DNA from 2 places in the Agarivorans sp. 1_MG-2023 genome. Region 1 is predicted to be linked to the other one. Evidence: predicted binding sites of a transcription regulator. Region 1 holds the regulator's gene; the other holds the start of a gene.
What was found. Region 1 encodes sigma-54, which starts transcription at its own class of promoters, with help from an activator protein. Its sites were predicted from a motif close to GTTGGCACGNNNNTNGNNT; they were not measured.
Positions count from the first base shown of each region.

Region 2: Q4592_RS10405 (PAS domain-containing sensor histidine kinase) is a predicted target of sigma-54. The motif match lies at 1,757-1,775, and genes of this name have one in related genera.

Region 1 is NZ_JAUOSJ010000008.1:174,584-178,008, reverse strand. Features, by position in the region: gene rapZ (RNase adapter RapZ) at 1-411, opposite strand, end outside; gene ptsN (PTS IIA-like nitrogen regulatory protein PtsN) at 438-881, opposite strand; gene hpf (ribosome hibernation promoting factor) at 890-1,177, opposite strand; gene Q4592_RS13585 (RNA polymerase factor sigma-54) at 1,201-2,703, opposite strand; gene lptB (LPS export ABC transporter ATP-binding protein) at 2,754-3,425, opposite strand, start outside.
Region 2 is NZ_JAUOSJ010000006.1:48,612-52,036, forward strand. Features, by position in the region: gene Q4592_RS10400 (sigma-54 dependent transcriptional regulator) at 225-1,703, shown strand; gene Q4592_RS10405 (PAS domain-containing sensor histidine kinase) at 1,818-2,861, shown strand; gene Q4592_RS10410 (sigma-54 dependent transcriptional regulator) at 2,863-3,425, shown strand, end outside.

The sequences.
Region 1 (3,425 bases):
TGAAGTATCGATGCGTAAATCAGCATTTCGAGATAACGGTGCCAGCAGCTCGGTTTCCGATTCAATCGCTTCAGCCAGAGACAAATTGGTTTGACTCAGCGGGTGAACTCGCCGAGTTTCGCTGTAACGGCGGATCAGCGCCTCGTCTTTAGCATCTAAAAAAATGCTTAACAGATTCACATCAGGGCCGGCGTTGCGAATAATTTGGCCTATCGGCGAAGGTTCGTCTGGAAGGTTTCGAATATCGATACTTATTGCTACTTTAGAGTAAGTATTTTTTAAGTTATCGATAAGAGATTGCCATAACACAACCGGGAGGTTGTCTACACAATAGTAGCCCAGATCTTCTAGTACTCTCAAGGCGACGGTTTTTCCTGAACCAGAACGCCCACTCACGATAATGAGTTCCATGACTATCCCTAACGGTGATTAGAGTATTAGGCTACCATGATGTCGTATAATTCGTCATCACTTTGTGCACAACGAAGTTGTTTGCATACTTGCTTATCGTTAAGTTTTTCAGCTACTTGAGATAAGGTGTTGAGGTGTTGTTTACACTGATCTTCTGGTACCAGTAAGGCAAAAACCAAATCAACAGGTTTATTGTCAATGGCGTCAAAAGCAATTGGAGGATCACAACGTAAAAAAACAGCGGTTGTTTGATGCTGTTTATCAATGCGGCCATGAGGTATTGCCACGCCTTGCCCGATACCGGTGCTGCCCATTTTTTCTCTATTCAACAAACTCTCAAATATACATTGAGCTGTCGTATCCAGTTGACCAGCGGCTAGTTCACTAATGATTTCTAAGGCGCGTTTTTTTGAAGAGCATTGGACTGCACTTTGAGTGCAATCCAAGCTTAGTACTTTATCTATTTGCATGGAGGTGACTAATGTTTGTTAAGTTTTTCTTTATGTTTGATAACTTGGCGGTCAAGTTTGTCGATGAGGCCATCAATGGCGGCATACATATCTGAATGTTCAGCGGTAGCGAATAATTCACCGCCATTTAAATGTAAGGTGGCTTCTGCGATTTGATTGAGCTTCTCGACGTTGAGGATGACATGAACATTGTTTATCTGGTCAAATCGTCGAGTGAGCTTGGCAAACTTGTTATGGACATATTCTTTTAAAGACTCAGTAATATCAACGTGGTGTCCGGTAAGATTAATTTGCATAAATATAGTCCCCTTGATTGGCCTTAAAGTAGGCTCTTACGTTGGTTAGAAGGTGGTATCGCTAAAGACTCACGATATTTTGCAATCGTACGCCTTGCCACCTTGATCCCCTGATCTGCCAAAATATCAGCAATCTTACTATCGCTGAGAGGTTTACTGGTATTTTCGGCAGCAACCAGTTTCTTAATTAATGCACGAATAGCGGTAGATGAACATTCACCGCCGCCATCGGTAGCCACATGGCTAGAGAAGAAATATTTAAGTTCGAAAATGCCGCGAGGTGTATGCATGAATTTTTGAGTTGTCACTCGCGAAATTGTTGATTCGTGCATTTCTACTGCTTCGGCTACATCGTTCAGCACCATTGGCTTCATTGCTTCTTCACCGTATTCGAAGAAGGCTTGTTGGTGGTGAACGATACAGTTAGAGACTTTGAGTAAGGTTTCGTTGCGGCTTTCAATACTCTTAATAAACCACTTGGCTTCTTGTAAGTGGCTACGGATAAACTGAGTATCGGTGGCATTAGACGTTTTACTTAAGGATGCATAGTGAGAGTTTACTCTTAGCTTCGGCATCGCATCGGGGTTTAGCTCTACCACCCAGCGACCTTGACGCTTCACTACGGAAACATCGGGAATAACGTATTGGGCTTGGTTTGGCTCAACAGCGTTACCCGGGCGTGGCTCTAAGGTGTGAATCAAACGCATCACTTCGCGCAGCTGGTCTTCTTTTAATTTGGTCTTTCGAGCCAATAAGCGAAAATCTCGATTGGCTAATACATCGATATGGTTAGACACCACATCTTTGGCTTCATTTAGCCATGGTGTTTCTGGGGAAAAACGACTTAATTGAATTAACAAGCATTCTTGTAGCGAGCGCGCGGCAATGCCTACGGGGTCGAAATGCTGAATCCGTTTTAGTACTGCTTCAATTTCGTCAAGCTCTACATCTAAGTCGTTATTGTCACTAGAATTGAGGCCATCTAATAACTGTTCACAATCTTGTGTGAGGTAACCTGATTCATCTACTGCATCAATAATGGCTAAAGCAATGGCTTGGTCTACTTCGCTGAAAGGAGTAAGGCGCATTTGCCACAGCATGTGATCTTGTAAGGAATCAACGGTTTCGCCTTGGAATAACATATCATTGTCGTCACCACCGCTACTGCCGCTCGATGAGCTAGCTGGCGCGGAACTGGCGCTATAAATATCGTCCCAAGTGGAGTCTACGGGCAGGTCATCAGAAACAGTTTCTTGGTTAATGGCATCGCCAGCTTCCATTTGGCTGCTGTCTACGTCGGCGCTAGATTCGGCTTCTGTAGATTTTTCATTGGCTGACTTAGCGTCTGTTGCGTCACTATCATTCGAATGTGACTCATCCGCCTCAAGCAGAGGGTTACTTTCCAGAGCCTCTTGAATTTCTTGCTGTAAATCCAGGGTTGAAAGCTGGAGTAAGCGTATGGCCTGTTGTAACTGGGGGGTCATGGTTAACTGCTGACCAAGACGCAACTGCAAAGATGCTTTCATTAACTACCGCTATCCCTTCTTTTTATATTATTTTCTAAGCTGCACTTTAACTATAGCTTGAATTGTTCACCGAGATAAACTCGTTTCACGTGCTCGTTTTCAAGTATTTCTTGTGGCTTACCTGAGGCTATCAATTCACCCTGACTAACGATATAGGCATGCTCACAAACATCGAGAGTTTCCCTTACATTGTGGTCGGTAATTAATACACCTAGACCGCGATCACGCAGGTGTTCAATGATTTTTTTAATATCAATAACGGAAATAGGATCTACCCCAGCGAAGGGTTCGTCAAGCAAAATAAACTTAGGGGCTGCGGCTAAGGCGCGGGCAATTTCTACCCGGCGACGCTCTCCGCCTGACAGGCTCATACCAAGATTTTTGCGAATATGGCCAATGTGAAACTCTTCTAGCAAATCGTCCAATGCGCCAATCTGCTGCTCTTTGTCCAAATCCTTACGGGTTTCTAATACCGCCAGAATATTTTTTTCTACCGATAAACGGCGAAAGATAGAGGCCTCTTGCGGGAGATAACCAATGCCTTTTCGTGCACGAGTATGCATAGCGGTGCTAGACAGATCATCGTCATCGATAAGTATTCGGCCTTGGTCTCGCGGCACTAGACCAACCACCATGTAGAAGGTAGTGGTTTTACCGGCGCCGTTTGGCCCTAGTAAACCAACAATTTTCCCGGTTTCTACATTTAAACTGACGTTCTTTAC
Region 2 (3,425 bases), on a different contig from region 1:
TCGAAGCTTACTAATTGTATAAATCACCAGCAACTTATTGTTGTGGCTAATCGTTTGCGGTTCTGCTGCTCCTATCGACCACTTTAAAACTGCATTGCGCGTCATATTTTTGTCGGTTTTAAAGTGAATACCTTGCGATTTTTTGACGCCCGTTTACAATCAATTTTATAGGGTAACTAACTATAAGTATGTCGCAAGGTAGCTTATTTTTGCAGGGGATAGGGATGCAAGCATCCAAAAGTGTTTTAGTTTTTGAGAACGACGCAGAGAGAGCTAAGCAACTTGAAACGGTACTGGGGTTTATTGGCCAACAGTTCAGCGTTTGTGATAACGAAAATTTTGCTACTGAAGTATCAAATACTAGCCGCGTAGTACTCATTAGTAAGCAAATTGCCGATGTTGGTAGTTTGATTGCTAAGTATCCGCTTTGTCCTTTTTTAAGTGTAGGAGAAGGGCATACCGTGGAGCCTTTACCTAATCTTATTGGCCACTTAGATTTACCGTTTAGTTATGAGCAGCTAACTCAGTTATTACACCACTGCGATGCCTACCTTACTCATCTTCCTGGCAAGATTGCTCCAGCAAAGAGTGAACGTTTAAGACAAAACTTGATAGGCAAGGGCATTGCTATTCAAGAGGTTCGTCATTTAATTGAGCAAGTAGCTGTTAAAGAAGCCAATGTACTCATTTTGGGGGAGTCAGGCACAGGTAAAGAGGTTGTTGCTAAAGCTATTCATGACCACTCCACAAGAAACGGCGGGCCTTTTGTTCCGATTAACTGTGGCGCTATTCCTCCTGACTTACTTGAAAGCGAATTGTTTGGCCATGAAAAGGGCGCTTTTACCGGCGCGTTTGCTATGCGTAAAGGGCGTTTTGAGTTAGCTGAAGGCGGCACGTTGTTCTTAGATGAAATTGGCGATATGCCAATGCCGATGCAAGTTAAGTTGCTTCGAGTATTGCAAGAGCGCCAATTTGAGCGTGTAGGGGGGAGCAAAGCAATTAACGCCAATGTGCGTGTTGTGGCAGCTACTCACCGACAGCTAGAGAGAATGATAGAGCAGGAGAAGTTTCGTGAAGATTTATACTATCGACTAAATGTATTCCCTATTGAAATGCCATCGTTGCGAGAGCGCCAAGATGACATTCCTTTATTGCTGCAAGAGTTAGTTAATCGCCATGAGGAAGAGCATTCGGCCGTGGTTCGCTTTACCCAGCGCGCTGTTGAATCACTAATGCAGCACCAATGGCCGGGCAATGTTCGCGAGCTATCTAACCTAGTAGAACGCTTACTTATCTTGCATCCCGACCAAATTGTTGATGTACATGATTTACCGCCTAAATATAGGCACATAGATGCAGAAGCATTTGAACCGAACTACAGTCCAGAATTAGCGGAACGTGATGCTTTACTGGCGATTTTTAATGATGAAGATGCGTCAGTATTTTCAGATCCAAGCCCAGAAGCCCTATTCCCAGAGGGTGAACCAGAAGAATCACTTGATGATGGTTGGGCTGGTGCTCAGCAACTTCCCGACGAAGGGGTTAACTTAAAAGAGCTACTGGCCGAGCTAGAAGTTGATTTGATTCGTCAAGCACTTGAACAACAAGATGGTGTTGTAGCTAGAGCTGCTGAGCAACTGGGTATGCGCAGAACGACGCTAGTAGAAAAAATGCGCAAGTATGGGTTGAACAAAGAGAGCTGAATCTAGAATCTCGAACTTAGTTTGTTTAAGGCCATGAAATACATGGCCTTTTTTATGGCATGAAAATTGATTGAGTAAGCACTGTTAACGGTTTTATGACGCGGAGCTTTATTCATGCCTTCAGTGCTTTTACAACAACAGCCTACCAGCTTATCGGAGCATAATCTTGCTCAGATATTTGATGTTATGCCTTCAGGTTTAGTACTACTCGACAATAAAGGTTATGTCGCGCGCGCCAACCCTATTGCTAAAAACTTACTGGGTAAGGATATTGAGCAGCAACGTTGGTTAGACGCAGTGCCTCGTTTATTCTCCCCTAAAGCTGATGATGGCCATGAACTTTCGTTAGTTGATGGTAGACGAGTAAAATTAAGTTTGTCGCCTTTACAAGATACCCAAGGCCAGCTGATTGTTCTTACCGACATGACGCATACTCGTCAACTGCAAGCAAATGTTGCCAAACTACAGCGTATGTCTGCGCTAGGAAACATGGTGGCGTCGTTGGCGCATCAAATTAGAACCCCTTTGTCTGCAGCGATGTTGTACGGCTCTAACCTGTCGAATAAAACTTTGTCAGAGAATGCTCGAGACAGTTTTCAAACCAAGATGATGGCAAGGCTTGAAGATTTAGAAACTCAAGTAAACGATATGTTGTTGTTCGCCAAAAGTGGCGAACAAATGGTGGTTAACTATGTGCCGGTTGGTCAACTGATTGAGCAACTTAAAGCCGCAACAGATGCTTGTGTTCGTCAACATAATGTAGAGCTGCGTTTGTCGGTTGTAAATCCAAATACCGAGCTGTTGGTAAATGCTAACGCTTTAGTATCAGCGCTGTCGAACTTAGTTGAAAATGCTGCTCAACTAAGTGGTAGTGATCAACTTATATCCGTTTCAGTCACTAGCTCTGAGAGCGAAGTTGTTATTGAGGTTGAAGATCAAGCTGGCGGAATAGACAAAGCGCAACAACATAAAGTATTCGAACCTTTTTATACCACTAAGCAGAATGGAACAGGTTTAGGGCTAGCGGTGGTCAAATCAGTGGTGAGTGCTCACCAAGGTTCCATCGAACTCACTGGCACTGAAATTGGTAGCCGCTTTGTCGTGACATTACCGTTGCCGGAAGTGCAGCACCAAGACCTTGCTGTAGGAGGGCATTAAGATGAGCCAATCAACGATTTTAATTGTAGAAGACGATGCAGGATTGAGAGAGGCTTTAGTCGACACCTTGTCTTTAGCTGGTTACTTATGCGAACAAGCTGATAGTGCTGAAGCAGCGTTATTAAGCCTTAATGATCTGCAAGTAGATTTAGTGGTTAGCGATGTGCAAATGAGCGGAATGGATGGCTTAAGTTTGCTTAAAAATATTAAGCAAAAATGGCCCCAAACCCCCGTATTGTTAATGACTGCCTACGCAAAAATAGACGATGCAGTGTCTGCGATGCGAGATGGTGCAATTGATTATCTGTCTAAACCATTTTCTCCTGAAGTTCTGCTCAATCAAGTAGGGCGCTATGCACCTTCGATCAAAGTAGAAAAGCGAGAGCCCATATATGGAGACCCTTCTACGGAGGCGCTGCTAAAACTGAGCCAAAAAGTTGCAGCTTCAGAAGCTTCCGTTCTAATAAGTGGGCCTAGTGGTGCCGGCAAAGAAGTATTATCTCGCTATATCCATGATTGCTCCCCGCGAAGCGAGCAAGCATTCATTGCGATTAACTGTGCGGC